DNA from 4 places in the Streptomyces sp. NPDC127117 genome. Region 1 is predicted to be linked to each of the others. Evidence: riboswitches for the same ligand, from Rfam matches in the RefSeq annotation. Region 1 holds a riboswitch; each other region holds the start of a gene.
What was found. A riboswitch is a leader RNA that binds a small molecule or an ion and turns the genes downstream of it on or off. The one in region 1 is predicted to bind cyclic di-AMP.
Positions count from the first base shown of each region.

Region 2: linked by a shared signal. The riboswitch ahead of ACFVH0_RS01730 (NlpC/P60 family protein) and the one ahead of ACFVH0_RS37200 (M23 family metallopeptidase) in region 1 are both predicted to bind cyclic di-AMP.
Region 3: linked by a shared signal. The riboswitch ahead of ACFVH0_RS05385 (transglycosylase family protein) and the one ahead of ACFVH0_RS37200 (M23 family metallopeptidase) in region 1 are both predicted to bind cyclic di-AMP.
Region 4: linked by a shared signal. The riboswitch ahead of ACFVH0_RS19535 (M23 family metallopeptidase) and the one ahead of ACFVH0_RS37200 (M23 family metallopeptidase) in region 1 are both predicted to bind cyclic di-AMP.

Region 1 covers NZ_JBHXTM010000077.1:4,594-12,009, forward strand. The annotation lists gene ACFVH0_RS37195 (PP2C family protein-serine/threonine phosphatase) at 1-945, shown strand, start outside; cyclic di-AMP (ydaO/yuaA leader) riboswitch at 1,185-1,337, shown strand; gene ACFVH0_RS37200 (M23 family metallopeptidase) at 1,349-2,443, shown strand; gene ACFVH0_RS37205 (aldo/keto reductase) at 2,794-3,738, shown strand; gene ACFVH0_RS37210 (PrsW family intramembrane metalloprotease) at 3,755-5,344, opposite strand; gene trmB (tRNA (guanosine(46)-N7)-methyltransferase TrmB) at 5,528-6,376, opposite strand; gene lhgO (L-2-hydroxyglutarate oxidase) at 6,381-7,416, opposite strand, start outside.
Region 2 covers NZ_JBHXTM010000001.1:365,915-373,330, reverse strand. The annotation lists gene pcrA (DNA helicase PcrA) at 1-614, opposite strand, end outside; cyclic di-AMP (ydaO/yuaA leader) riboswitch at 861-1,026, shown strand; gene ACFVH0_RS01730 (NlpC/P60 family protein) at 1,034-2,182, shown strand; gene ACFVH0_RS01725 (amidohydrolase family protein) at 2,392-4,011, opposite strand; gene ACFVH0_RS01720 (amino acid ABC transporter ATP-binding protein) at 4,011-4,784, opposite strand; gene ACFVH0_RS01715 (amino acid ABC transporter permease) at 4,781-5,755, opposite strand; gene ACFVH0_RS01710 (ABC transporter substrate-binding protein) at 5,764-6,648, opposite strand; gene ACFVH0_RS01705 (amidohydrolase family protein) at 6,833-7,416, opposite strand, start outside.
Region 3 covers NZ_JBHXTM010000004.1:84,418-91,833, forward strand. The annotation lists gene ACFVH0_RS05370 (DUF501 domain-containing protein) at 1-357, opposite strand, end outside; gene ACFVH0_RS05375 (septum formation initiator family protein) at 417-887, opposite strand; gene eno (phosphopyruvate hydratase) at 1,085-2,374, opposite strand; gene ACFVH0_RS05385 (transglycosylase family protein) at 2,662-3,438, opposite strand; cyclic di-AMP (ydaO/yuaA leader) riboswitch at 3,442-3,613, opposite strand; gene ACFVH0_RS05390 (transglycosylase family protein) at 3,914-4,888, opposite strand; gene ACFVH0_RS05395 (cytochrome P450) at 4,994-6,307, opposite strand; gene ACFVH0_RS05400 (nucleoside triphosphate pyrophosphohydrolase) at 6,304-7,326, opposite strand; gene ACFVH0_RS05405 (SurA N-terminal domain-containing protein) at 7,361-7,416, opposite strand, start outside.
Region 4 covers NZ_JBHXTM010000020.1:116,291-123,706, forward strand. The annotation lists gene ACFVH0_RS19520 (DNA topoisomerase (ATP-hydrolyzing) subunit A) at 1-62, opposite strand, end outside; gene ACFVH0_RS19525 (M16 family metallopeptidase) at 333-1,706, shown strand; gene ACFVH0_RS19530 (M16 family metallopeptidase) at 1,733-3,115, shown strand; cyclic di-AMP (ydaO/yuaA leader) riboswitch at 3,353-3,518, shown strand; gene ACFVH0_RS19535 (M23 family metallopeptidase) at 3,532-4,353, shown strand; gene ACFVH0_RS19540 (GntR family transcriptional regulator) at 4,579-5,274, shown strand; gene ACFVH0_RS19545 (HPr family phosphocarrier protein) at 5,488-5,769, opposite strand; gene ACFVH0_RS19550 (GNAT family N-acetyltransferase) at 5,943-7,416, shown strand, end outside.

The sequences.
Region 1 (7,416 bases):
TCGATGCTGGCCGTCATCGTGCTGCGGCTGTACAGCAGCACGCTGCCCGAGGCCGTGCCGCTGATCGAACTGCTGACCCTGGCCACGGTCTCGGTCCTCGCGGTCGTGATCAACGGGGTCGTGCGGCGGGGCAACGAGCAGCTGGCCTCCGCGCGGTTCATCGCGGAGACCGCCATGCGCGCGGTGCTGCCGAAGCCGGCCGACCGGACCGGCGGACTGCAGGTCGCGGCCCGCTACGAGGCGGCGCAGGCGGACGAGTTCATCGGCGGTGACCTGTTCGCCGTGTCGGACACCCCGTGGGGGGTGCGGCTGGTGGTCGGGGACGTGCGGGGGAAGGGGCTCGCCGCCGTGGAGACGGTGGCGGTGGTCATCGGGGCGTTCCGCGAGGCGGCCGAGCAGGAAGCCTCGCTGGAGGGCGTGGCGGGGCGGCTGGAGCGGGCGCTGGCCCGGGAGGAGGCGCGACAGGGCGGGCTCGACGTGCTCGAAGGGTTCATCACCGCCGTGCTGGCCGAGATCCCGTCCGGACTGTCCCGGGTACGGATCGTCAACCGCGGTCACCCCGAACCGATCCTGCTGCATCCGGACGGGGCGCTGGAGGTGCTGAAGCCGTCGGTGCCCGCGCTGCCGCTCGGGATGGACCTGGGGGCATGGCCGGAGTGCACGGACGAGTGGGATCTGCCGGCCGGGACGACCCTGCTCCTCTACACGGACGGCCTCTCCGAGGCACGGAACGCCGAGGGAGTCTTCTACGATCCGGCGGCCCGGCTGCGCGGGCGGATCTTCCCGGGGCCCGAGGAGTTGCTGTCCGCCCTGACCGATGACGTACGGCTGCACACGGGCGGCGAATCGACCGACGACATGGCGCTGCTCGCGGTCGTACGTCCGGCGGAGGGGCAGCCGGACCGGAGAAGGACCGTGCCGATCGTCGGTGCCGAGGGGGCGTGACGGCGGAGGTGCCACCGTGTGTGATCGAAGGGCGCCGCTCCGCATAACATTTGACGCAACGTCAGAATCAGGGTAGTGACTGAGGGTCGGTCAACTCGTCCGATTCCACCCGCTTGTGTCCCGTAAAGTCCAGGCCAAAGAAGTGAACGATCAGTTGGAACAGCTTGGAATACGGCCCCGGTGTCTATTAACGTTCGATAACGCAGCGCGGTCGTCCCAGCCGTCGTCAGTGGCGGCACCGTGCGCGAGCGCCGAATTCCGCAAGGGAACCGGGGAACCACCTACATGGGGTGAATCGGGCATCTGTGTCTCGTGAGAGGCAGAGGGGCCCGTAGGAGACCTTCCTGCTCCGAACCCGTCAGCTAACCCGGTAGGCGAGAAGGAAGGAAAGGAGTGCGCCCCCGTGGCGTCCAACAAGCCTGCCCCCGAGGCCCCGTCCCGGTTCGATCACGACTACGGCACCGAGCCCGGCGGCGACTTCACCGGCAATTTCACGGGCGGGTTCACCGGTGAGCCCGACCGTGACTGGGACGAGTGGAACCCCACCGAGGAGTCCGTCCGCCCCGTGCGCGGCAGGCACCGCGTCGCCAAGCAGCGCAACGGGCTCGCCCGCAGCTCCACGGTGCTGGGTGTCGGCGTCATAGCGGCGGTCGGCGCGGGTGGCATGGCCACCGCGCAGAGCAAGCCGCCGGTCTCCATCTCCGTGCCCGACTCGATCACGGACCACCTCCCCGACGCCAAGTCCCTTCCCGGCGTGGGTGCCTTGTTCTCCGACGAGTCCGAGGCCGACAGGACCGAGGTCACGGCCGCCACCGCCCCGCTCACCACCGCCGGCATCACCACCGCCGAGGCCGAGCAGGGCACGACGGACGCGGGCGAGGCGCTCCGCGCCCGCATCCTCCAGCAGGCCGAGCAGCAGCAGGACGCCGCCGACGCCGAGGCCAAGGCGGCCGAGGAGAAGAAGGCGGCGGAGAAGGCGGCCGCCGAGGCCAAGAAGCAGCAGGACGAGGCCGAGGCCAAGGCCGCCGCCGAGAAGAAGAAGGCGGAGGAGGAGGCCAAGAAGAAGGCGGAGGCGCTGCGGCTCGCCAAGCTCGCCGCCAGCTACGCCATCCCGACCTCCTCGTACACGATCACCTCGACCTTCGGCGAGGCCGGCTCGATGTGGTCCTCCGGCTACCACACGGGCCTCGACTTCGCGGCCCCGACCGGCACCCCGATCAAGGCCATCCACGGCGGCACGGTCAAGTCGGCCGGCTGGTCCGGCGCGTACGGCTACCGCACGGTGCTCGAACTCGACGACGGTACGGAGCTGTGGTTCTGCCACCAGTCCTCGATCGGCGTCAGCGTCGGCCAGAAGGTCACCACCGGCGAGACCATCGGCCGGGTCGGCGCGACCGGCAACGTGACGGGACCGCACCTCCACCTGGAGGTCCACACCGCCGGCGGCACGGGCATCGACCCGATGGCCTGGCTCCGTGGCAAGGGCCTCAACCCTTGAGTCGGCGCCCGTCCCGCTGAGTCGGCGCCCGTCCCGCTGAGTCGGCGCCCGCCGGGCTGAGGCGGCGCCCGCCGGGCTGAGACGGCGCCTGCCTCTTGAGTCGGCGCCTGCCTCTTGAGTCGGCGCCCGCCCCTTGAAGTGGCGCCTGTCCCGCCCGTCTCGTGGGGCGCTCGGTCCGAGCCGGTTCGCCGGCCGATGAACCCCGGCAGTCCTGACGCTCACCCCCCGACGTCAGGGCTGCCGGTCTGTTTGTGGGCGGTGGGGCGTGAAGGGGGGCGCGGTGAGTTCCTGGAGCAGTCGGGATCCGGAATTCCGGAATAGCGGGCTCACCGGAATCCGTTGCTTCACTTATGACTTCTCTTCGTAAGCTGGGCACTTCCGACCTTCAGGTCTTCCCGCTCGCTCTCGGCGGCAACGTCTTCGGCTGGACCGCCGATGAGGCGCAGTCGTTCGCCGTGCTGGACGCGTACGCCGCGGGCGGCGGCAACTTCATCGACACCGCCGACGGGTACTCGGCCTGGGTTCCGGGCAACGAGGGCGGCGAGTCCGAGACCGTCATCGGCAAGTGGCTCGCCGCACGCGGCAACCGCTCCGACATCGTCGTCGCCACGAAGGTCAGTACCCACCCCCAGTACAAGGGGCTCGCTCCCGCCAACATCAAGGCCGCGGCCGAGGAATCGCTGCGCCGGCTCGGCACCGACCACATCGACCTGTACTACACGCACTTCGACGACGAGACCGTGCCGGTCGAGGACATCATCACCGCCCTGGACCAGCTGGTGAAGGAGGGCAAGGTCCGGGAGATCGCCGCCTCCAACATCGGCCCCGAGCGGCTCCAGGCGTCCCTGGACTTCTCGGAGCGCGAGGGCCTGGCCCGCTACGTCGCCCTTCAGCCGCACTACAACCTGGTCTCCCGCGACACCTACGAGGGCGAGCTCCAGGACACGGCGGCCCGTGCCGGGCTCGGCGTCGTGCCGTACTTCGCCCTGGCCTCCGGCTTCCTCACCGGCAAATACCGTCCGGGCTCCTCGGTGGAGAGCGCGCGGGCGGAGGGTGCCCGGCAGCACCTGGAGTCGGAGCGGGGACAGAAGGTCCTGGCCGCGCTGGACAAGGTCGCCAAGGAGCGCGATGCGCAGATCGCGACCGTCGCGCTGGCCTGGCTCGCGTCCCGGCCGACCGTGGTCGCGCCGATCGCCTCGGCCCGTACGGTCGAGCAGCTGCCCGCGCTGCTGGCCGTCGCGGACCTCACGCTGACCGAGCAGGAACTGGCAGAACTCACCGAGGCATCCGCCTGATCCGTCGGGACAGGGCCTATTGCGGTGGCTGCTGCGGCATCCGATAAGGGTTGTAGCCGGGGCCGGGGCCGGGGCCGGGGCCGGGGCCGGGGCCGCCGTACTGCGTGTGCGGAGTGAACTGCGGAGTGAACTGCTGGGCGTACGGGAGCGGCGGCAGGCGGTGGGGGCGCAGGAGTCCCGTCGCCTGCGCCGCGTACGTCAGGGCGGGGGCGGCCACCTCCCTGCGCTGCCAGAGGTGGTGCAGCAGTTCCAGCTCGCGTTCGGCGAAGTCGGGGCCGGCCGTACCGCGGCGGGCCTGGAGTCGCAGCGCGGCCAGTGAGGTCGCGAACGATTCGTACTCGGCGACGGCGCGGGCGGCCGCCTTCCCGTGGGCCTCCGCGGCCTGCGCCGCGGCCTTCGCCTGCGTCGTTGCCCGGGCAGAGGGACCTGGCATGGAGCCGGGCATCGCTCCCGGTACGGATCCGGGTGCCCAGCCGGGCCCGTACGGGGTGTACCGGCTTCCCCGGGCCGCGACGGCGTACTGGCGGCGTGCCGCGTCGCGGGCCAGGCCGCGGGCCCGCATGGAGGAGAGGGCGAGCGGTTCCGCCGGGCTCAGCCAGCCCGCCGCCGCGTAGGCGGGCAGCTCGGCGGCGAGCGTGCGCAGCTCCCGTCGGCGCGACCAGATCGCCAGCCAGGTCACCAGGCCGAAGACCGGGACCATGAACACCGCGTACACGGCGTAGAAGCCGTACGGGCTGAAGACCGCCGATCCGTTCCACAGCGAGTGCATGCCCATGGCGAGGACGAGACCCAGCAGCGGCAGCACGATGCGACGGACCCGTCGGCGCCGGGCGCCCGCCGCGGCGAGGCCGAAGCCTATGCCGGTCAGCACCGTGAAGAGCGGGTGCGCGAACGGCGACATCACAGCCCGTACGAAGAACGTCGCGGCCGTCACCGATACGACGCCCGAGTTGCCGATCTGCTGGTCCTCGCCGAAGGCGTTGCCGAGATAGAGGATGTTCTCGGTGAAGGCGAAGCCGCTCGCGGTGACGCCGGCGATCACGACGCCGTCGACGATTCCGTTGAACTCCCGTCTTCGGAACAGGAAGATCAGCAGGACCGCGGCGGCCTTGGCGCTCTCCTCGACGACCGGAGCTATGACCGTGGCGCCGAGGGTGTCGGCGTTCGACGGGTCGGCGATGGTCGTGGCTATCCAGCGGGTCGCGAAGGAATTCGCCAGGATCGCGACCAGGGCGGCGGCGAACGCACCCCAGGCGAAGGCGAACAGCACATTCCGCCAGGGGCCCGGATCGACCCGGTCCAGCCAGCGGAACGCCGCCAGCAGGAGCGGTACGGGCAGCACGGCGAGGCCTAGGCCGACGAGGAACCCCTGGGTGCCCGTCTGGTCGCGGACCAGGGCCAGGATCACCAGACCGCAGATCGCGAGCACGGTGAACACCGCCGCGACGCGGAACGTCCGGCTGCGCCACACCATGCCCACGCGGCGCGGCCGGTAACGCCAGTGCCTGCGCTCCGGCACGGCAGCCAGGATCTCGCCGACCCGCTGCTCCTCAAGAAGCGGGACGGCCGGCTGCGACTGCCGCTGCTGGACAGACCCGTCGGACACCACGCAATGACCCTAACCAGCAGCACTGACACCTGACCATGGGGCGCCCACCGGCCATCCAGCACGCGGACACGCCACGCAGGCACGCTGGCATGCCCCATCCGCCCGGCACGCGGGCCCGGCACGCGGGCCCGGCTCACCGGCCCCGCCCACCGGCCCGGCTCACCGGGCCTTACGCCCGTCTCAGCGGCGGGCGAAGAGCAGGTCGTGCACTACGTGGCCCTTGTCCAGGCCCTGTCCCTCGAACCGGGTCAGCGGCCGGAACGCGGGCCGGGGCGCGTAGCCGCCGTCCGCCTGAGTGTTCTCGAAGAGGGGGTGCGCGCTCAGCACCTCCAGCATCTGCTCCGCGTACGGCTCCCAGTCGGTCGCACAGTGGATCACCGCGCCCGGCTTCAGCCGCTGCGCAACCAGATCGAGGAACTCCGGCTGGATCAGCCGCCGCTTGTGATGGCGCTTCTTGGGCCACGGGTCGGGGAAGTACACCCGCAGCCCGTCCAGCGAATCCGGCTTGAGCATCTCGCGCAGCAGGATGATCGCGTCGCCGTTGGCCACCCGGATGTTCGACAGGCCGTTGCGGTCCGCGAGGCCCAGCAGATTGCCCTGGCCGGGGGTGTGCACATCGACGGCGAGGATGCCCGTACCCGGGTCGTCGGCGGCCATCTGCGCGGTGGCCTCGCCCATCCCGAAGCCGATCTCCAGCACGGTCGGGAGCCCGTCGAACAGCTCGGGCAGGTCGAGGACGCGCTGCCCGTCGATGTCCAGGCCCCACTTCGGCCAGAGCCGCAGCAGGGCGTCCTCCTGGCCGGGCGTGACGCGGCTGCGACGCGGCTGGAAGCTGCGGATCCGGCGCTCGTGGTGCGAGCCGGCCGGGTCGACGGCGGGCCCGCCCGGGAAGCGCGGCTCCTGGCGCAGCCTGCGCTGCCGCTCGAAGGAAGCGGCGCGCAGATCGTCCGGAATCCCGGCAGCGGACGAGGAGAGGTGCTCGGAGGAGCTCTCGGGGGAGTCCCCGGAGAGGCTCTCGGAGGGGTTCATGGGCTCAGACACAATGCCCCGATTCTACGGCGGGCGGCCTCCACCCCGTCTCCCGTGCCCGGAGCAGCGCCCTGCGTGCTACCTCCCGCCCGATGGGCAGCGACGCCGTCGCGGCGGGCGACGGCGCGTTCAGTACGTGGACGGTGTGCGGGGCCTCGCGGATGAGGAAATCGTCGACCAGGGTGCCGTCCCGCAGCACCGCCTGGGCCCTGACCCCGGCCGGGGCCGGTCTCAGATCGGCCTCCGTCACCTCCGGCAGCAGCCGCCGCACGGCCTGGGTGAACGCGTGCTTCGACAGCGAACGGTGCACCTCGCCCGCCCCGTACCGCCAGTGTCTGCGGGCTATCCGCCAGGTGCCGGGCCAGGCCAGGGTGTCCGCCAGCTCGCGCGGGCGCACGACCGGCCAGCCGTACCCCTCGCGGGCCAGCGCGGGCACCGCGTTCGGCCCGACGTGGACGCTGCCGTCGTGGCCCCGGGTCAGATGGACCCCGAGGAACGGGAACGCCGGATCGGGCACCGGATAGACCAGGCCGCGCACCAGCTCCGGCCGCGCCAGCTCGTAGAACTCGCCCCGGAAGGGCACGATCCGCATGTCCGGGTCGTCGCCCGCGAGCCGGGCCACCCGGTCGCAGTGCAGCCCCGCGCAGTTGACCAGCACGCGGGCCCGCACCACCGTGCCGTCCGCCGTGCGCACCGCCACGCCCCAGGGGCGCCGGTCTATCGCGGTGACCTCCGCCCCGTAACGGATCACCCCGCCGGCCGCGCTCACCTCGGCGGCGAACCGGGCCGCGACCGCGCCGAAGTCGCACACCCCGGTCGACCCGACCCGGATCGCGGCGAGGCCGCGCACCCGGGGTTCGTACTCCGTGATCTGGGCGGGGCCCAGCTCGCGCACCGGCAGTCCGTGCTGCCGGCCGCGCTGGACCAGGGCGTGCAGCCGGGGCAGCTCGGCCCGCTCGGTCGCGACGATCAGCTTGCCGGTCACCGCGTGGGCGATGCCGTGCTCGGCGCAGAAGTCGACCATCTCGGCGGCGCCGCGC
Region 2 (7,416 bases), on a different contig from region 1:
TTGGCGGTGAACGACTTCGGCGGGAAGCGCTTCGGGTCCAGGTCGAGGTCGCGGCAGACCAGGGCCATCAGCCGCTTGGAGTCGGCGGCGTCGTAGATCGAGAACGACGAGGTGAAGCCGAGCCGCTTCGACTCGCGGCGCAGGATGCGTACGCACGCGCTGTGGAAGGTCATGACCCACATCGCGTTGGCGCGCGGACCGACGAGCTGCTCGACGCGCTCCTTCATCTCGCCCGCGGCCTTGTTGGTGAAGGTGATCGCCAGGATCTGGCCGGGGTGCACCCCGCGCTCCGCGAGCAGGTGGGCGATCCGGTGGGTCAGCACCCGGGTCTTGCCCGAGCCGGCCCCGGCGACGATGAGCAGCGGGGAGCCCGCGTGGACGACGGCGGCGCGCTGCTCGGTGTTCAGCCCGTCGAGGAGCGCCGCGGAGTCGATGACGGGGCGGTGCGCGCCGTCGCGGTAATAGGCGTCCCTGGGCGGCGGGGGCCCGTCGAACACGCCCGCGAAGAGGTCCTCCGGGACCGCTTCGGGTACGGAGTCCTCGGGGGGCGGCGGGGGCTCTTCCTCCGAGTGCTGGAGGCCGGCCAGGAAACTGTCGTCAAAGAGGCTGCTCATCGCTTGTCGAGTCTAGGCCGCCGCACCGACACCCGTCGGCCTCATGACGAACCGCACACGACCGACGGCACACAAAGAGAGCGGTCACCCACTCCCCGTAAGGGAATCCGGTCGGCGGCACCCCGCTCCGGCAAGGTCACGAAAATGTATCGGGCATATCGAACATCAACCTTCACAGCAGCACCATGGGTTGGCTAGCGTGCTCGACCGGGCGGCCCGTACCCCCTTGAGGCGAACCACGCCTAGCGGGCGCCCCCGCCGAATCCGGGCTGCCTTCAATGGAGTTCGGAACCGGGGACCCACACGCAGTACCGGGGTGAATCGGTCCTTATCCCCCACTCGGACCGTAGGGCAGCCTTCCGTTCCGCCCGAACCCGACAGCTAACCCGGTAGGCGGTCCACGGAAGGAGATGCCGGCCTTGGCGTCGCATCGCAAACCGCGCACCCGGGTGCGCACCACCGCACCGGCCGTCGGGCTCACCACTGCGGCCCTGGCGTCCGTGACCCTGCTCTCCACGCAGAGCGCCGTGGCCGCGCCCGATCCGAAGCCCCGCGTCGAGGACGTACAGAAGAAGGTCGACGACCTCTACCGGCAGGCGGGCACCGCGACCCAGCAGTACAACCAGGCGAAGGAAGCCTCCGCCGCCCAGCGCGCCAAGGTCGACGCCCTGCTGGACGACGTCGCGAAGCGCGCCGACAGGCTCAACGACGCCCGCAGGACGCTCGGCACCTACGCGGCCGCGCAGTACCGCAGCGGCTCCATCACGCCGAGCGCGACGTTCTTCCTGGCCGACGACCCGCAGTCGTACTTCGACCAGAGCCAGCTGATGGACCGGATGACCAGCCGGCAGCAGAAGGCGATCACGGACTTCCGTACGCAGCAGGCCAAGGCGGCGAAGAAGCGTTCCGAGGCGGTGCGGAGCCTGGAGACGCTGACGACGACGCAGACCACGCTGCGCACCAGCAAGCGGAACGTCCAGAAGAAGCTGGGCGAGGCGCGCACGCTGCTGTCGAAGCTGACCGCCGAGGAGAAGGCGCGACTGGCGGCGATCGAGCGCAAGAAGGAGGCGGAGGCCGAGCGCAAGGCGCAGGAGCTGGCGAAGCAGCAGGCCGCCGCGAAGGCCGAGGCGGACCGCGAGGCCGAGGAGGCCGCGAAGGGGTCGGGGGGCGGCAGCGGTACGGGGACGGGCAGCGGGACCGGCTCGGACAGCAGCGCCACCACCAAGGCGGAGAAGGTCCTCGCCTTCGCCAGGGCCCAGCTCGGCAAGCCGTACGTCTGGGGCGCGACGGGCCCGGCGTCGTACGACTGCTCCGGGCTCACCCAGGCCGCCTGGAAGGCGGCGGGGGTCGGCATCCCGCGCACCACGTGGGACCAGGTCAAGGTCGGCACCCGGGTCGCCACGGCGGACCTGCGGCCGGGGGATCTCGTCTTCTTCTACGACGACATCAGCCACGTCGGCATCTACAAGGGCGACGGGATGATGATCCACGCGCCGAAGCCCGGCGCGAACGTGCGCGAGGAGTCGATCTACTACATGCCGATCTACGGCAGCGTGCGCCCGGCGTAGCGTGCCTCCACCCGTCGCGCCGCCCCTGCACCGGGGCGGGGGCGGGGCGGGGGGGGGGGGTGGACAGCCGGGGGGTTGAGTATTTGTTGGTGGGGAGCCCCCCCCCCCCCCCCCCCGCGGCCCCCCGCTTCCTTGCCGCCGGGGCCCCACGGCCAGGGTGAGCGGCAGCGCAGCCGAGCGCCGTGCCGCCGCGGCCACTTGGGCCAGACTCATCGGATTCTCACCACTTCTCCCGCCCGCGCCGAGGTCGGGCGGCCGTCTCTCGCCGCGATCCGCCCCGACACCACAACGGTATCGATGCCTTCGGGTGCCAGCAGGGGGCGGTCGAAGTCGGCGGTGTCGCGCACCGACGACGGGTCCAGTACGACCAGATCGGCGACGGCCCCGTCGCGGACCACGCCGCGGCCGGTGAGCCCGAACCGCCCGGCGGGCAGGCCGGTCATCTTGTGCACCGCACTCTCCAGCGGGAGCAGTCGTTCGTCGCGGGTGTAACGGCCGAGTACCCGGGCGAAGCTTCCCGCCCAGCGCGGATGCGGCCGACCGGGTTTGGGGACACCGTCCGAGCCGATCATCGACAGCGGGCTGGCGATGACCCGGCGGACGTCGTCCTCTCGCATGGAATGGCTGATGATGGTCACTTCGCCCTGCTCGGCCAGCAGGAGATCGCAGGCCAGGTCGACCGGATGGATGCCGCGCTCGGCCGCGAGGTCGGCGATGCTGCGCCCCTCGGCCTCGGGCCGCGTCCGCGCGGCGGCCACCGAGATGAGGTCCCAGCCGCCGTTTCCCACGGTGTTCTCCCACCCCTCGACGCCCCGAGCGATGTCCGTCCTGATCCGGTCGCGGGTCTCGGGCCGGCGCAACCGTTCCAGCAGCGCACCGACGCCGCCCTCACTCGCCCACGGGGGCAGCATGGCGTGCAGGACGGTGCTGCCCGCCGTGTACGGATAGACGTCGCACAGCACGTCCACGCCTTCGGCGCGGGCTCGTTCCAGCCGGGGCAGGGTGCGCAGTGTGGCGCCCCAGGCGTGCCGGCCCGCGGTCTTGTGGTGGGAGATCTGCAGCGGGGCGCCGGAGCGTACGGCGATCTCCAGGGCCTCCTCCAGCGCGGACTCCACCTGTGACATCTCGTCGCGCAGATGGGTGACGTAGGGCTTGCCGTGACGGGCGGCGACCCTGGCCAGCGCGACGATCTCCTCGGTGTCGGCGTACGTGCCGGGAGGGTAGATCAGCCCGGTGGACAGACCGGCCGCCCCCTGGGCCAGCGACCGGTCGAGCAGCGCGCACATGGCGTCCAGCTCGTCGGGCCGCGGCGGCCGGGCCTCGAAGCCCATCACTCCGGCGCGCAGCGTGCCGTGGCCGATCAGCGAGGCGATGTGGGTGTGGCGCAGAGCCGGGTCCTGTCCGGTGGCGAACGCGTCGAAGTCCACCGAGGGCCGCACCGGTCCGAGCCCGAACGTCACCCTGAGATGCTCGGCGAGCTCCGGCAGCCGGCGGGGGAGCGAGGGGAACAGGCTGGTCCCGCAGTTGCCGCAGATCTCCGTGGTGACGCCCTGGAGCAGCGGAGCGAGACGGAGGTCGTCGATCGGCTCCGTGGTACCGCCGGCTCCGTGGGGCGCGGCGAGGGCGTCGGAGTGCGTGTGCACGTCGATGAAGCCGGGGGCGACGACCCGCCCGGCCACGTCCAGGGTCTCGACGGCCGAGCCAGGGGCGCCGGCGGGGAGCACGGCGATCCGCCCGTCCACCACCGCGACGTCCGCTTCCCGGGCCGGTGCGCCGGTTCCGTCCACGAGGGTGCCGCCGCGCAGCAGCAGATCCAGGGGGCGGCCCATCACAGCACCGTCGACAGGAAGGCCCGCGTGCGGTCGTGCCGCGGGGCGGTGAACAGCATGTCGGGGCTACCGGCCTCGACGACGGCACCCCGGTCCATGAAGAGGACCCGGTCGGCGACCTCGCGGGCGAAGCCCATCTCGTGGGTGACCACGACCATCGTCATACCGCTGCGGGCCAGGTCGCGCATGACGCCGAGCACCTCGCCGACGAGTTCGGGATCGAGGGCGGAGGTGGGTTCGTCGAAGAGCATGAGGGTGGGCTCCATGGCCAGTGCGCGGGCGATCGCCACGCGCTGCTGCTGCCCGCCGGACAGCTGCCCCGGGTAGTGGTCCGCCCGGTCCGCGAGACCGACGTCGGCCAGCAGCTCGCGGGCCTGCTTCTCGGCCTGTGCACGGGTCCGGCCCTTGACGGCGACCGGACCCTCCATCACGTTCTGCAGCGCTGTGCGGTGCGGGAACAGGTGGAACCGCTGGAACACCATGCCGATCCGCTCGCGCTGGCGCCGCACGTCCCGGGCCCGCCGCTCGCGCAGCACCCGGCCGGACGGGCCGTGCTGTTCGTAGCCGACCAGCTCACCGTCCATCCACACCCGCCCCGCGTCGATCCGTTCGAGGTGGTTGAAGCAGCGCAGCAGTGTGGATTTCCCGGACCCGGAGGGGCCGATGACACAGAGCACCTCACCGCTGCGGACGTCGAGGTCGATGCCCTTCAGTACCTCGGTGTCACCGAACCTCTTGCGGACCCCGCGGGCTTTGAGGATCACGTCGTTCATGCCGCTGCTCCCTTCCTGGCCCGTCCGGGCAGAAGATTGGCCAGGATTCTGCTCCGCAGCACGGGAGCGGTACCGGGGCTGTAGCGTCGCTCGACGGCGTGCTGTCCGATGCTCGCGATCGTGGTGAGCACGAGATACCAGATCGAGGCCACCAGGAGCAGTGCGACCACTTCGAAGTTGGCGAGATAGAGGTGCTGGGAGACGGTCATCAGGTCGGCGCCGGCGATGACCGAGACCAGCGAGGTCGTCTTGAGCATGGAGATGAACTGGTTGCCGAACGGCGGGATGATGACTCGCATCGCCTGCGGAAGGATGATCCGGGACAGGATCTGACGGTTCGACATCCCGATCGAGGCTCCCGCCTCGCGCTGGCCGGGATCCACGCTCTGAATGCCGGCCCGCACGATCTCGGCCATGTAGGCGCCCTCGTTGATGGAGAGACCGAGGAGCGCGGCCACGAAACCGGTGATCACCTGGTTGGACTGCCAGCTGATGAGTTTGGGGCCGTCGAACGGGATTCCGATGCTGATCACGGGGAACAGCAGGGCCAGGTTGAACCAGAAGATGAGCTGGACCAGCAGCGGGGTGCCCCGGAAGAACCAGGTGTAGGCACCGGCGGTGAGCCGCAGGACGGGGCTGTCGGACAGCTGCATCACCGCGACGACGACGCCGATGGCGATGCCGAGGGCCATCGAGACGAGAGTGAGCTGAATGGTCACCCCGAGGCCCTTGAGGATCACGCCGTCGAACTGGTACTCGGCGACGATGTCCCAGTGCAGATTGGGATTGACGATGACGGTGTAGGCGAGCCACACCGCGAACAGAGTGGCGGCGAGGACCGCGAGCCAGCGTCCGGGACGCGGGCGTCCGGTCACCTGGAGGGAGAGGTCGTCCTCCTGCGGCGTCCCGTCGGCGGGGGTGCAGTCCGGCGCCCGGCCGAGGGCGGAGCCGGGTATTTTCTGGTGGTTCATATCTGTTCTCACTGCCCGTCGTTGACGGTGGCCTCGGGCACGGCGCTGCCGCCGACTCCCCAGGTGTCGAGGATCTTCTTGTAGTCGCCGTTGTCGATGAGTTCCTGCAGGGCCTTGTGGACGGCGTCGCGCAGCCCGCCCTGGCTCTTCGCGGACGCGATGCCCCAGGGGGCGGTGCCGTACTGCTCGGGCAGGACCTCGTACGCGCTGCTCTTCTTGATGAACATCTTGGCGACGGGATAGTCGACGATGGTCGCGACCGCGCGCCCACTGTCCAGTTGCAGCAGCCCGGTCGGTGCGTCCTCGCTCTGCGAGATCCGCATCTTCTCCTGGCACTTGGCGTTCTGTTCCTCGCCGATATGGAGGTTGGAGCTGCCCTTGGCGAGGACGACGGTCTTTCCGCAGAGGTCCGCGAGGGACTTGATGCCCTGCGGGTTGCCCTGCTTCGTCATGATGACTCCACCGGTGCGGAAGTAGTCGACGAAGTCGACCGCCCGGCGTCGCTGCGCACTGTCCGTCATGGACGACATGACCAGGTCGAACCGCCCGGACTCCAGACCGGGGATCAGTCCGTCGAAGGCGGCGTTGGTGAGTTCCAGCTTCAGCTTGAGCCGCTCGGCGAGGGCCTTGGCCAGATCGGGGTCGACGCCGGTGAGCCGGGTGGTGCCGGGCTCGTACATCTCCATCGGCGGGTAGCCGACCGCGGTGGCCACCCGGAGCACACCCTTCTCCCGGTACGGAGCGGGCAGCAGCTCGGCCGCGGTCCGGCCGGAGGCGGCCTGTGCCGCGGCCCCGGACGGGGCGTCGCCCTGACCGGAGCGCCCACAGGCGGTGGCCGCGAGAGCCACCACGGCCAGGGCTGCCAGACAGCGCAGAGAACGGGGACGATTCATCGGATTCTCCCTCACGGGGTGGCGGTGCGCCGATGCTGGCAGTCGTGCCCCGGTGAATGGAAGATGATGAAGCTATTCATGCCTGACCATCGAAATCCGTACGGGTCCGGTTCCCCGGCACGCCGTCGGCGGAGCGCCCCTGCGAACTGCGCCACGCAGGGCTCCTGACTGGTAAATGCCCTGGTCAGGTGCCATTCTCTGGTGTCTGGAAGAAGCCCGAATGCTTCGGCGAGTACGACACCGGGAGGTTCTTCGTCTGCCGGCGGTGCGCAGCACCGATGCGATCCACCGGTAGCAGCCGGATCTCCCGGCAGGGGTGCGCACCCGCCCGGCGCAGGATCTCCCGCTCCGGACGGCATTCCTTCTCCGCCTTTACCGGACGTGCGTTCTCCGCACCCAGCCGCGCCGACTCGTCCTCCGGGCCCTGCGATGCGCCGGCGCCTGCCGGACGATCGTCGCGGCCTCGGCGAGCGCCTCGGGCGGCCTCGATGGCCTCGTACAGCGGGTACGCCAGCCTGTCGTCGGGGTGGAAGGCCTGGATGCTGGGGTGGGACTTGAACCCCCTGACCCCGAACTCCTCCACCATGCGGTGGATCTGACGGACCGCCGCCCCGCCCTTGTGCGGGTCGACGCCGGCGAACGGGATGATCACGTCCGGGTTCTGCGCGGCCGCCTCGGCGATCTCCTCGTCCGGCACCGGCGGCGTGCCGGTGGCCGACTCCGCGTCCACCGTGAAGACCACGCAGGCCATTTTCCGCTCCCGGTAGT
Region 3 (7,416 bases), on a different contig from region 1:
GCCCTCCAGCACCTCGATCGCGTCACGCCGGGCGATGTAGTCCTCGTGCGCGGCCCGGTACGCGGCGGCCAGCTCGGGGTCCGTACCGAGGCGCTCGGTCATCTCCTTCATGACCCCGTTCGCCTCCAGCGTGCCGATCGCGGAAGCGGCACGCGGGCACGTCAGGTAGTACGTCGTCGGGAACGGCGTACCGTCCTCCAGCCGGGGCTGCGTCTCGACCACGTCCGGGTTGCCGCACGGGCAGCGGTGCGCGATCGCGCGCAGACCGCGCGGCGGACGCCCCAGCTGCTGCTGGAACGCGGCGATGTCCGCCTCGGTGGGCGCGGTGGACTCGGTCTGGGGAGGGGGCGTTTCCATGCCTGCCTAGGTTCTGATCGGGCTGCTCGAACTGCGGTTCTGCAGATGGATGAAGAGAGTCAGTCGCGGTCGGCGCTGTCGACGCCGTCCCAGAGGTTGGAGTGCCACGGCCGGCCGGACTCGCCGGTCCTGCCCTCGCGCTCCTTGACCGCGTCGGGGTCGATCACCGTATAACCGGTCTCCCCGGGAAGAAGGTAGTGCAGGTGCGTACGGGCCAGCTGCCGGATGTACGCATCGTCCTGGAGGCGCGCCTTCTCGTCGCGCAGCTCCTCGGTACGGGCCTTGGCGTCCTGCGCCCGCCGCTGCTGGTCGGCGATCTCGTCCCGCTGCGAGACGTACTGCCGCATCGGGTACGCGAGCACGACCACCAGCGAGCAGACGACCAGCGCGAGGAACGCCGCCCGGCCGGTGAGCCGTGAGCGGCGGGCCTGGCGGCGGTTCTGGGACCGGTAGACACGGGCCGCGGTCTGCTCGCCGAGCAGTCGCAGCCGGGTCGCGGTGGAGAACCGGTCCCGGTCCTTCGCGGCCATGTCTCCGCCTCCCCACTACGCACGTCCGTCCCCGCACACGGTACGGGACCGAGTGCGGGGACGGACGGACGCCATGGCCTTCGGGCCCCTGACGGGCCGAAAGGGATGATCAGCCCTCGCTGTGCCTACTGGTTCGCGGAGCGCTGTGCCTACTGGTTCGCGGAGCGCTGTGCCTACTGGTTCGCGGAGCGCTGTGCCTACTGGTTCGCGGAGCGAAACCGCGGGAACGCCGAGCGGCCCGCGTACACCGCGGCGTCGTCGAGGATCTCCTCGATGCGCAGCAGCTGGTTGTACTTGGCGACGCGGTCCGAGCGGGCCGGGGCGCCGGTCTTGATCTGGCCGCAGTTCACCGCGACCGCGAGGTCGGCGATGGTGACGTCCTCGGTCTCGCCGGAGCGGTGCGACATCATGCACTTGAAGCCGTTGCGCTGGGCCAGCTCGACGGCGTCCAGGGTCTCGGTCAGCGAGCCGATCTGGTTGACCTTGACGAGCAGGGCGTTGGCGGAGCCCTCCTCGATGCCGCGGGCCAGCCGCTCCGGGTTGGTGACGAAGAGGTCGTCGCCGACGATCTGCACCTTGGCGCCGAGCTTGTCGGTGATGACCTTCCAGCCGGCCCAGTCGTCCTCGTACAGCGGGTCCTCGATGGAGACCAGCGGGTACGCGGAGACGAGCTCCTCGTAGTACTCGGTCATCTCGGCGGCCGAGCGGGACTTGCCCTCGAACTCGTACTTGCCGTCCTTGTAGAACTCGGACGCGGCGACATCGAGCGCCAGCGCGATGTCCTTGCCCGGGACGTAGCCGGCTTCCTTGATGGCCTCGACGATGAGGTCGAGGGCGGCGCGGTTCGACTCCAGGTTCGGCGCGAAGCCGCCCTCGTCGCCGAGACCGGTCGACAGGCCCTTGGTCTTCAGGACCTTCTTCAGCGTGTGGTAGACCTCGGCACCCCAGCGCAGCGCCTCGGAGAAGGACTCCGCGCCGATCGGCGCGATCATGAACTCCTGGATGTCCACGTTGGAGTCGGCGTGCGAGCCGCCGTTGAGGATGTTCATCATCGGAACGGGCAGCAGGTGCGCGTTCGGGCCGCCGAGGTAGCGGAAGAGCGGCAGGTCCGAGGCCTCGGAGGCGGCGTGGGCGACGGCCAGCGAGACACCGAGGATGGCGTTGGCGCCGAGCGAGCCCTTGTTCTCGGTGGCGTCGAGGTCGAACATCGCCTGGTCGATCAGCCGCTGCTCGGTGGCGTCGTAGCCGACGAGCTCCGGGCCGATCTGCTCGATCACGGCGAGAACGGCCTTCTCGACGCCCTTGCCCTGGTAGCGGTTGGGGTCACCGTCGCGAAGCTCAATGGCCTCGAACGCTCCGGTGGAGGCGCCGGACGGAACGGCAGCACGGCCCGTGCTGCCGTCGTCGAGGCCGACCTCTACCTCGACCGTGGGGTTTCCGCGGGAGTCGAGGATTTCCCGGGCTACGACGACGTCGATGGACGGCACGAGGCATCTCCTTCTGGGATATGACGCTGATTGTGCAGGGTCGCTTTGGCCTTGCGACAAGAGCCTAACCGGCCCGGCCCGATCAGTCGGCCGACCGCCCGACCCCTGGGACGAAAAAGGACCCGAGGGCACACATTGCCGGACAAACAGCCAGAAACATACTGGTCGGTAACTACAACAAATGAACGATCCGGCGCTCCCCCGAGCACGAACGGCAACGCCCCGGTCCGGCGCACACGGGGATGCGCGCCGGGCCGGGGTGATGCTCGGGGAGGAGCGAGCCGCGACTACTTCGTCAGGTGCAGCTGCTGACCCGGGTAGATCAGGTCGGCGTCCTTGACGATGTCCTTGTTCAGCTCGAACAGCTGCTGCCAGCCGCCCTCGACCTTGTTGTCGGCGGCGATCTTGCTCAGCGAGTCGCCGGAGACGACCTTGTACTCGCCGTCGCCCTTCTCGACCTTCTCGCCGGTCGGGGTGGTGACGGTCTTCTTCGACTCGGCCTGCGGGGCGGCGGAGCGGTCCGAGCGGGAGGCGGCGGGGGCCTCGGTGCGCTCGGCCGGCTTCGGCTGGGCCTGCTGGGTCGGCTGCGACTGCTGCTTCGGGGCGCTCTGCTGCTCGGAGGCGCCGGAGCTCGCGGTGGAGTTCGAGGAGGAGTTCGAGGAGCCGGTGTCGACGCCCGGGTCGACGCCGTCGTTGGTCAGGCCGCCGGCGCCGGCGCAGGCCCAGGCACCCGGGCCCTGCATGTCGAGGAGCTTCTCGGCGGTGGCGATCTGCTGGGCCTTGGTGGCCAGGTCGGCACGGGCGGCGTACTGCGTACCGCCGGCGGCGGCCCAGCTGGACTGCGAGAACTGCAGACCGCCGTAGTAGCCATTGCCGGTGTTGATGGACCAGTTGCCACCGGACTCGCACTGGGCGACGGCGTCCCAGGTGGCGACGGAGGCGGCGGAGGCGCTGGTCGCACCCATCAGGGGCACGGCGACTGCGGCACCGGCGACACCGGCGAGCGTGGCGATACGGACGGCCTTGGACGGGCGGCGGTGCTTGCCCTTGCTGGAAAGCAGCATGGAACTTCTCCTCACCGACGCCTACGAGGTGAGCTGTCGGGTTCGGGCCAAGTGAGTTGCCCGGTCGCACGTCCTAGCACGCGACTTCACCCCAAGCCGGTCCTGATGCGTCTTTCGACGATCGGGCCCGGCGCTTACCTGGGTCCCCCGCTCCTGCCTACGGCGCTTTACGCGTCTGTTCCCTTCGACCGACGGCAGGATTCGGCGTGACGGTCGACGGGGCCCGCGGTGCGAGCGGTTCCGACCGTAAACATACGCAACCCCCACATTCAAAGATGGACACATCGGACAATAAGCCCCTACTTGCATCTGAAGAACCATCGTTTCCGCAGGTGGGGCACGATGCGGAAGGGCTCCCCGGACGCGACACGCCAGTTGACGCAAAGAGACCCATGTCTCACTTACGCATAAGCGGACATAGGTCCCTGAACTACCCCGGTTTCGAGGGCGTTTTTAGTCGATTATCAGACTGCCCTCACTTGGCCTTCACATCGAGATCGAGGCTCTGGCCAGGGAGGATGAGGTCCGGGTCGGCGCCGACGGCACCCTTGTTGGCCTCGTAGAGCGCGGGCCAGCCACCGGGGACCTTCTGTGCATCAGCAATCGCCCACAGGTTGTCGCCGACGCGAACGGTGTACGTGCCGTCGGCGGGCGTGTCGGTCGTGTCGCGTGCGTCGTTGCCGCCGCGCGAGGCATGACGGCCCGCCTCACGGCCGCCGCCGTCCGTACCGCCGCCCTGCTCGGGGGCCGGCGCGCCGCGGTGCTTGCCGCCCGTGCCGCCGGACGCGTCGGGCGAGCCTGACGCGTCGCCGGGCGCCCCGGAGGGGACGTCGGTGGACGCGTCGGGGGACGGGGTGGTCGAGGCCGTGGGCTTCGGGGACGGCGAGGTCTTCCCTGACGGCTCGTCGCCCTTCTCCGAGCCGTCCGCGCCGTCAACGGCGTCCGTACCGTCGGAGGCGCTGTCGGACGGTGTGGCGTCGCCGGACGGGTCCGCCGACGCGTCGTCAGCCGGCTTCGCGTTCCCGGTCGGGTCGTCGGCGGGCACGGAACCCGGGTCCACCCCCGGCAGCGTCCCGTCCACGGCGAGGCCGGAGATGACCGCACAGCTGGGCCAGGCCTTCGGGCCCCGGTCGTCCAGCACCTTCTGGGCCACCGCTATCTGCTGCGCCCGGCTGGCCAGGTCGGCGCGCTCCGCGTACGCCTCACCGCCGTACGCCTTCCAGGTCTCCTGCGAGAACTGAAGGCCGCCGTAGTGGCCGTTGCCGAAATCGGCGCTCCACATGCCGCCGCTCTCGCACTCGGCCACCCGGTCCCAGGTCGTGGCGTCGGCCGCGTGCGCACCGGACGCGCCGAGCAGCGGGATGGCGATGGCCGATCCGGTCACGCCCGCGGCGACGACGATGGCGGGTGCCTGACGGGGGCGACGGTGTCTGCCGTTCGCGGAGCCCATGGGGTTGCCTTCCGTGTAGCTGACGTGTGACTGGTGAGTCGAACGGTGAACCTAGCCGGGTTCGAACGGGAGTCACAAGTCGATGCAGCGCAGATCACGTGAAAGTCACAGACTTGACGAGGTGTCACTTTTCGTGTGGGCGGACCCCGGGGTGAACTCCACGGGAAGCGTGCGAAGTCCGCGCATGATGAGCCCGCCACGCCACCGCAAATCGGCAGGTTCCACCGCAAGCCGCAGGTCCGGAAGGCGATTCAGCAGCGTGGCGAGCGCGGTCTGTCCCTCCAGCCGGGCGAGCGGCGCTCCCAGGCAGTAGTGGATGCCGTGCCCGTATCCGAGGTGCTGATTGTCACGCCGTGCGAGGTCGAGCGTGTCGGGGTCCTCGAAGCGCTCCGGGTCGCGGTCGGCCGCGGCGAGCACCACGAGCACAGGATCCCCGGCGGCGATGTCCTGTCCGCCGAGCGTCAGCGGCTCGGTGGCGAACCGCCAGGTGGCCAGCTCCACCGGTCCGTCGTACCGGAGCAGTTCCTCGATGCCGGTCTCCAGCAGCCCGCTCTCCCCCGCGTCGAGGGAGAGCTGGAGCAGTTCGCGCTGCCCGGGGTTGCGCAGCAGCGCGTAGACGCCGTTCCCGATCAGGTTGACCGTCGTCTCGAATCCGGCGAACAGCAGGATGAAGGCCATGGCGGCGGCCTCGTTCTCGGTGAGGTGCTCGCCGTGGTCGCTGGCCCGGATCAGCCCGGAGATCAGGTCGTCGCCCGGCTTCTCCCGCTTGCGGTGGATCAGTTCGGCCAGATAGCCGCGCATCTTCTTCACCGACCTGGCCACCCCGCCGCGCGGGCCGCCACCGTGGCGGATCATCATGCCCGCCCAGTCCCGGAAGTCGTCCTGGTCCTCGCGCGGGACGCCCAGCAGGTCACAGATGGCGTAGATGGGGAGCGGGAAGGCGAAGTCGTGGATGAGGTCCGCCTTTCCCTCCGCGATGAAGCGGTCGATGAGGCGGTCCGTCAGTTCCTGTACGCGCGGCGCGAACTCGGCGACCCGGCGCGGGGTGAACGCCTTGGAGACGAGACGGCGCAGCCGGGTGTGGTCCGGCGGGTCGATGTTCAGCAGATGCGTCATCAGCTCCGCCTTGCGCTCGCCCGGGATGCCCGTCTTCCCCTTGGCGTGCGCCGGCTCGGCGTGGTGCGCCGGGTTCTTGGAGAGCCGGGTGTCGGCGAGCGCCTGCCGCGCGTCCGCGTACCGGGTCACCAGCCAGGCCTCGACGCCGCTGGGCAGCGTGGTCCGGTGCACGGGGCTGTGCTCGCGCAGCCAGGCGTACGCCGGGTACGGGTCGGTGGCGAACTCCCAGGTGAAGAGTTCGGGGGCACCGGCGGGGCAGGCGGCCGGCTGATCGGCGGGGCGGTCGGCGGGGCTGTGGTTCACCCCCCGACGTTATCCGCTGCCGCCGGACGCCCTCCGGGGCCCTCCGGCGGCAGGCCCTGGGCGTTGCCCTCGGCCGCCCTGATGGCGTCCCGGTAGGCGCGGCCCGCGGCCCGCAGTGCGGCCTCGGGGTCGATGCCGTCCTGCTCGGCGCGTACGGCGAGGGCGAGGAGTTCGTAGCCGATGCCGTCGCCCGTGGGGAGCGGCACGTCGAGCTTCGCGGTACGGACCCGGCCGGCCAGTTTCGCCGCCAGCGCCAGGCCGGGCTGGCCGAGCGGCACTCCGTCGGTGACCGAGTCGCGCTGCTTCTCGATGGCCTTGGTCCGCAGCCAGTGCGCGTGCACGTCCTCCGGGGTCTCGGCGGTCTCGTCGCCGAAGACGTGCGGGTGGCGGTGGATCAGCTTCTCGACGAGGGTCGCGGCCACGTCGTCGACGGAGAACGGCTCCTGCTCGTCCTCCTCGGCGATCCTGGCGTGGAAGACGACCTGGAGGAGCACGTCGCCGAGTTCCTCGCGCAGCTCGTCGCGGTCGCCGTCCTCGATCGCCTCGACGAGTTCGTACGCCTCCTCGATGGCGTACTTGGCGAGGCCCCGGTGGGTCTTCTGCGAGGTCCACGGGCATTCGCCCCTGATCCGGTCCATGACCTGGACCAGATCGAGGAGCCGGGCGCCCGGCAGGTCGTACGAGCCGGGCAGCAGCTCCAGGTCCGGCATCCGCACCCGGCCCGAACCGGCGAGCCGGGCGAGCCCGTCGGTCAGCGGCTGGTTCCCCTCGCCACCGGTGACCACGACGACGCTCCGGCCGCCCGCGCAGGAGTCGACGAGCTCCTGCGCGGTGGGCGAGGTGTGCTCGACGGTGACGCCCGCCTCGCGCAGATACGGCAGCTGCGGGTGGTCCGACTCGGCACAGAGCACCCGGTCCGCGGCGTGCAGCGTCTGCCAGGCGGGCCAGGACAGGAGTCCGGGCGCGACTCGGTGGCTGGCGGTGAGCAGGACGATACGGCCGGGGTCTTCAGCGTTCACCGTTCGAATCTACTCCGGTCGCTCCCGCCGCCGGTCAGGCCCCGGCCTCGGCGCCCGCGCCGGCCGGCTTGGTGACCCGGTTGATCCAGG
Region 4 (7,416 bases), on a different contig from region 1:
ATGTCGAGGATCTTCTCCTCGAAGTCGTCCGGCGGCGGGGTCTTCGTGCTGCGGCGGGCCATCGCTGCTGCGACTCCTTCACGGATTCTGTTCGGGCAACCTCAGGTTCTGACGCGGACCATTGTGGACCGCCGCACTGACATCGCCGACCTCGACCCGTCCCAAGAGGCGTTCCGGGCCCCGGTCGAGACGCCTTCGCGCCCCGCCGCGCGGGGGATGCGCCCCTCTTTCACGCGAACTTCCGGGTTACGGGAACTTCGCCAGGTGTCCGTGCGCTTGCCTAAAGTGGCAGGTCTCGCAGGAAATCCAGTATCGCGATCGAAGGGACGTACATGCCCATGGGTCACACGGCCACCGCTCAGGCCGGCTCCGGCGGCTTGACAGCGACCGAGCACCGCCTGGCCAACGGCCTGCGCGTGGTGCTCTCCGAGGACCATCTGACCCCGGTCGCCGCGGTCTGCCTCTGGTACGACGTCGGCTCGCGCCACGAGGTCAAGGGACGCACCGGGCTGGCTCACCTGTTCGAGCACCTGATGTTCCAGGGCTCCGGCCAGGTCAAGGGGAACGGCCACTTCGAGCTGGTGCAGGGGGCCGGCGGCTCGCTCAACGGGACCACCAGCTTCGAGCGCACCAACTATTTCGAGACCATGCCCACGCACCAGCTGGAGCTGGCCCTGTGGCTCGAAGCCGACCGGATGGGCTCGCTGCTCGCCGCGCTCGACGAGGAGTCCATGGAGAACCAGCGCGACGTCGTCAAGAACGAACGCCGCCAGCGCTACGACAACGTCCCCTACGGCACGGCGTTCGAGAAGCTGACGGCACTGGCCTACCCCGAGGGCCACCCGTACCACCACACCCCGATCGGCTCGATGGCCGACCTGGACGCCGCGACCCTTGAGGACGCGCGCACCTTCTTCCGTACGTACTACGCGCCCAACAACGCGGTGCTCTCGGTCGTCGGCGACATCGACCCCGAGCAGACCCTCGCCTGGATCGAGAAGTACTTCGGCTCCATCCCGTCCCACGACGGCAAGCAGCCGCCGCGCGACGGCACGCTCCCGGAGATCATCGGCGAGCAGCTGCGCGAGGAAGTGCGTGAGGAGGTCCCGGCGCGGGCGCTGATGGCCGCCTACCGGCTGCCGCACGACGGCACCCGCGAGTGCGACGCGGCGGACCTCGCGCTGACCGTGCTCGGCGGCGGCGAGTCGTCGCGGCTGCACAACCGCCTGGTCCGCCGTGACCGTACGGCCGTGGCGGCCGGGTTCGGGCTGCTGCGGCTGGCCGGCGCGCCCTCGCTGGGCTGGCTGGACGTCAAGATGTCCGGCGGCGTCGAGGTGCCGCAGGTCGAGGCCGCGGTCGACGAGGAGCTCGCCCGGTTCGCCGCCGACGGCCCCACGCCCGAGGAAATGGAGCGCGCGCAGGCCCAGTTGGAGCGCGAGTGGCTGGACCGCCTGGGTACGGTCGCCGGCCGTGCCGACGAACTGTGCCGGTTCGCCGTGCTGTTCGGCGACCCGCAGCTCGCCCTGACCGCCGTTCAGCGGGTGCTCGACGTCACCGCGGAGGAGGTGCAGGCGGCCGCCAAGGCCCAGCTGCGTCCCGACAACCGCGCGGTGCTGGTCTACGAGCCGGTCGAACCGGCCGAGCCCGCGGACGCGGCGGACACCGACGAGACCGACACCGACGCGCACGAAGGGGCGGACCAGTGACCGACGCTGCCGCGACTGGAGTTTCGATGCAGTACCACCCGCAGCCGGCCCCCGGCGTCGCCCGCCCCTGGGCCTTCCCCGCGCCCGAGCGCGGCGCCCTGCCCAACGGCCTCACGGTGCTGCGCTGCCACCGCCCCGGCCAGCAGGTCGTGGCCGTCGAGATCTTCCTCGACGCCCCGCTGGACGCCGAGCCCGAGGGTCTCGACGGCGTGGCCACGATCATGTCGCGGGCGCTGAACGAAGGCACCGACAAGCACACCGCCGAGGAGTTCGCCGCCGAGCTGGAGCGCTGCGGCGCCACCCTCGACGCGCACGCCGACCACCCCGGTGTCCGGGTCTCCCTGGAGGTCCCCGCCTCCCGGCTGGCCAAGGCCCTCGCGCTGGTGGCCGAGGCGCTGCGGGCGCCCGCCTTCGCCGAGAGCGAGATCGAGCGGCTGGTACGCAACCGGCTCGACGAGATCCCGCACGAGCAGGCCAACCCGGCCCGGCGTGCCGCCAAGCAGCTCTCCAAGGAGCTGTTCCCGGCCACGGCGCGGATGTCCCGCCCGCGCCAGGGCACCGAGGAGACGGTGGCGCGGATCGACTCGGCGGCCGTGCGCGCGTTCTTCGACGCCCACGTCCGGCCGTCCACGGCGACCGCCGTGGTAGTCGGGGACCTCACCGGCATCGACCTGGACGCCCTGCTCGCCGACACCCTCGGCGACTGGTCCGGAGACGCCGCCGCACCCCGCCCCGCCCCGCCGATCACCGCCGACGACACCGGCCGCGTGGTCATCGTCGACCGTCCGGGCGCGGTGCAGACCCAGCTGCTGATCGGCCGGATCGGCGCCGACCGGCACGACAGCGTGTGGCCGGCCCAGGTGCTCGGCACGTACTGCCTGGGCGGCACCCTCACCTCGCGGCTCGACCGGGTGCTGCGCGAGGAGAAGGGCTACACGTACGGCGTGCGGGCCTTCGCCCAGGTGCTGCGGTCGTCGGCCCCGGACTCCGCCTCGGGGGCGACCGGCGCCGCGATGCTCGCCATCAGCGGCTCGGTGGACACCGAGTCCACCGAGCCGGCGCTGAAGGACCTGTGGACGGTCCTGCGGACCCTGGCGGCCGAGGGCCTGACCGACGAGGAGCGCGAGACGGCCGTGCAGAACCTCGTGGGTGTGGCGCCCCTGAAGTTCGAGACGGCGGCCTCCGTCGCGGGCACCCTCGCCGACCAGGTCGAGCAGCACCTGCCGGACGACTACCAGGCGCAGCTGTACGCCCGGCTCGCGGAGACCGGCACGGTCGAGGCGACCGCGGCGGTCGTCAACGCCTTCCCGGGTGACCGGCTGGTCACGATCCTCGTCGGCGACGCCGCACGGATCGAGGAGCCCGTCCGGGCCCTGGGCATCGGAGAGGTGTCGGTGGTCACCGGCTGACGTCCGGCCCGTCACAACAGGTCCCAACTCGACATTTCGCCGCATATCAGGACAGAAGGAAGGCCCTTGCGAGTGTCATCTCGCCAGGGTCTTCCTTTTTGTCCGTTCTGGGGGAAGGTTGCCTGTCTGCCCTGTGGGATGCGCTACAAAATGGCCTGTCCGTTTGGTGAATGAAAGTGACCCCGCTTAGCGTCGGCTCGACTGCCCGTCACTCGTATGCCGCATCCGCGACGTACCGGACAGTCATCGCCGAGTCCCCGTCAGGCGCGAGCCTGGGGAGCCGGGGACCCACGCAGTCCCTGGGGTGAATCGGACGCCTGAGCCCGGATGGGCCGGGGTGTCCGTAGGAGACCTTCCTGCTCCGAACCCGTCAGCTAACCCGGTAGGCGAGAAGGAAGGAAAGGACCAGCCACTCCATGGCGTTCACCCGTGCCACCGGGAAGCACCGTGCCCCGAGCCGACTGACGCGCGGCAGCGCGAAGGCCGTCGGCGTCGCGGCTCTGGCCACCACCGGCGTCATCGGCGGCCTGGCCGCTCCCGCCTTCGCGGCGGACTCCGACGCACCCTCCGTGAGCGAGACCGGTCTCAACCAGGTCATCGCCATCGACAAGACCCTCGCCGACCGGATCGACGCCCAGGCCGACGCCCAGCAGCATCAGGCCGACGTCGCGGCGAAGGCGAAGGCCGAGGCCCACCGGAAGGCCGAGGCCAAGAAGAAGGCCGAGGCAAAGGCCAAGGCGGCGGCCGAGGCCAAGGCCGAGGCGAAGCGCGCCGCCGAGGCCCGCGCCGAGAAGGCCCGCGCCGCCCGGTCCGCCGAGCGCACCCGCCTGGGCTCCTTCCAGCTCCCGGTCGCGGGTTCGTACGTAAGCACCGGCTACAAGTCCAGCGGCTCGCTCTGGTCCTCCGGCAGCCACTCCGGCATCGACTTCCACGCCGCCTCCGGCAGCTCCGTCGTCGCCGTCGGCGCCGGCACGGTCGTCGAGGCCGGCTGGGGCGGCGCGTACGGCAACAACATCGTGCTCCGGATGACGGACGGCACGTACACGCAGTACGGCCACCTCTCCTCGATCGGCGTCTTTGTCGGCCAGAGCGTCGGCGCGGGCCAGCAGATCGGCCTCTCCGGCTCGACCGGCAACTCCACCGGGCCGCACCTCCACTTCGAGGCCCGGACGACCCCGTCGTACGGGTCCGACATGGACCCGGTCGCGTACCTGCGCGCCCACGGCGTCCACGTCTGACCGACGCCCACCGCACCACCTCGTCGAAGGCCCCGGCAGCGCGCCGGGGCCTTCGCCATGCCCGCCTCCTCGACCGCGGGAGACGACCGGCCGCCGAACCGTCCCGTGGCCAAAAGATATTCATGAATTTCCGCCCGGCATCGGAAATGCAGCCGCATTGCAATAGAGTCGCGGAACAGGCGTCGGCCGGCCGCGTTTCGCGGGGATTGAGGCGGAGGTTCGGACATGCGCATTCCGGCGCATTCGGTATGCACGGCAATCCGTGACGACATCGTCTCCGGTGTCTTCGAACGCGGCAGCCGTCTCACGGAGGAGTTGCTGGCCCGCCGTTACGGGGTTTCCCGCGTCCCGGTACGGGAGGCGCTGCGCACCCTGGAATCCGAGGGCTTCGTCGTCACCCGGCGGCACGCGGGCGCCTGCGTCGCCGAGCCCACCGAACTGGAGGCGGCCGACCTCCTGGAGGTCCGCACGCTGCTGGAGCCCCTGGGCGCCGCCCGCGCCGCGCAGCGCCGCACCGAGGCGCACCTCAAGGTGCTCCGCGGCCTCGTGCGGCTCGGCCAGGACCGGGCCCGGCGCGGCGAGGGCGAGGATCTGCGCTCACTGGGCGGCTGGTTCCACGAGACGCTGGCGCAGGCCTCCGGCAGCCCCGGCCTGATCGCGCTGCTCACCCAGCTGCGGCACAAGATCGACTGGATGTACGCGGTCGAGCAGCCCGCCCGGCCGGTGGATTCCTGGGCCGAGCACGGGGCGATCGTGGACGCGGTGGCGCGCGGCGACGCGGAACGGGCCAGGACGCTGGCCGCCCACCACGCGGAACGGGCTGCGGCCGCGCACCGGCTGCGACGGCGGCCCGGCACGCCCCGGGCCGACCGGGTGAGGACCTCGCAACATTCCGTAAACACCGCGGGTGTCCGCCATTAACAATCGCGCCGTATACAAAGAGAAGTCATTGTGCGGGGCGCATTCCGAGTGGTCCGGATTTTGCCTTCCTGGATTCTGCCCTGCCCGGATTCCGCTCCACCCGGATTTCGTGGGCCTGGATCCTGGGTGCCGGAATTCATCCTGCAAGCACCGGAAAAACAAAAGAGCCGCAGACCCGGTTCAGGGTGCCACGGCTCTCTCGCGGAAGATGTTTCAGACGGTCTCCGGGAGTTCCTCAAGTCCGTCGGCGACCAGCTTGGCCAGACGGTCCAGGGCGGCTTCGGAGTTGTCGGCCTCGGAGGCGAGCACGATCTCCTCGCCACCCTGCGCGCCGAGACCGAGGACCGCGAGCATGGAAGCGGCGTTCACCGGGTTGCCGTCGGCCTTGGCGATCGTCACGGGGACGCCGGAAGCCGTGGCGGCACGGACGAAGATGGAAGCGGGGCGGGCGTGCAGGCCCTCGGCCCAACCGACGTTGACGCGGCGCTCAGCCATGGTTCTGCCCTTCACGAATCAACAGTTGTCTAGACCAGTCTCTCACGCGGTGCGCGGTGCTCCGGCCGACCCCGGGAACAGCCCGTAACGCCTGCGGACCCGCCGATCGGCCCTCTCAGCCTGCCCCGGCCCCGAGGCCTACGCGACCGCTGACGGAGCCGTACTCTTTGCCCATGCAGCCCGCGCCGGAGCAGAGTCCGCATCACGCTTATCCCGACCACTGGGAAGCGGACGTGGTGCTCCGCGACGGAGGCACCGCGCGCATCAGGCCCATCACCACGGACGACGCCGAACGGCTGGTCAGCTTCTACGAGCAGGTTTCCGACGAGTCGAAGTACTACCGGTTCTTCGCCCCGTACCCTCGGCTGTCCGACCGGGACGTGCACCGCTTCACCCATCACGACTACGTCGACCGGGTGGGGCTCGCCGTCACGGTCGGCGGCGAGTTCATCGCGACCGTCCGCTACGACCGGATCGACGAGCGGGGCAGGCCCGCCTCCGCCCCCGCCGACCAGGCCGAGGTCGCCTTCCTCGTCCAGGACGCGCACCAGGGCCGGGGTGTGGCCTCGGCCCTCCTCGAACACATCGCGGCCGTCGCCCGCGAGCGCGGCATCCGCCGCTTCGCCGCCGAGGTGCTGCCGGCCAACAACAAGATGATCAAGGTGTTCCGGGACGCCGGGTACACCCAGCAGCGCAGTTTCGAGGACGGCTCCGTCCACCTCACCCTGGACCTCGAACCGACCGCCGAATCCCTCGCCGTCCAGCGCGGCCGTGAACAGCGGGCGGAGGCACGGTCCGTGCAGCGCCTGCTGGCCCCCGGCTCCGTCGCCGTCATCGGCGTCGGCCGGACCCCCGGCGGTGTCGGCCGCACCGTTCTGCGCAACCTCCTCGGAGCCGGCTTCACCGGCCGCACGTACGCCGTGAACCGCGCCTTCGCCGCAGACCGGGCCACCGTCGACGGCGTCCCCGCCCACCGCTCCATCGGCGAGATCGAGGAGCCGGTCGACCTCGCGGTCGTCGCCGTCCCCGCCGACCGGGTTCCGGAAGCCGTCGCGGACTGCGGCGAGCACGGCGTCCAGGGCCTGGTGGTGCTCTCCGCCGGATACGCCGAATGGGGCGCCGAGGGCCGGGAACGGCAGCGCGAACTGGTCCGGCAGGCCCGCTCGTACGGGATGCGGATCATCGGCCCGAACGCCTTCGGAGTCATCAACAACGCCGAAACGGTCCGGCTGAACGCCTCGCTCGCCCCCGAGCCGCCCGCCCCCGGACGCATCGGCCTGTTCACCCAGTCCGGAGCGATCGGCATCGCGCTGCTCTCCGGGCTCTACCGGCGCGGCGCGGGCCTGTCCACCTTCATCTCCGCGGGCAACCGTGCCGACATCTCGGGCAACGACTTCCTCCAGTACTGGTACGAGGACCCCGACACCGACGTCGCCCTGCTGTACCTCGAATCGCTCGGCAACCCCCGCAAGTTCACCCGCCTCGCGCGGCGCACCGCGGCGATGAAGCCGGTGGTCGTGGTGAAGGGCGCCCGGCACAGCGGTTCCACGCCGCCCGGCCACGCGGTGCCGATCAGCCGGATCCCGGACGCGACGGTCTCGGCGCTGATGCGGCAGGCGGGCGTGATCCGGGTCGACACGGTGACCG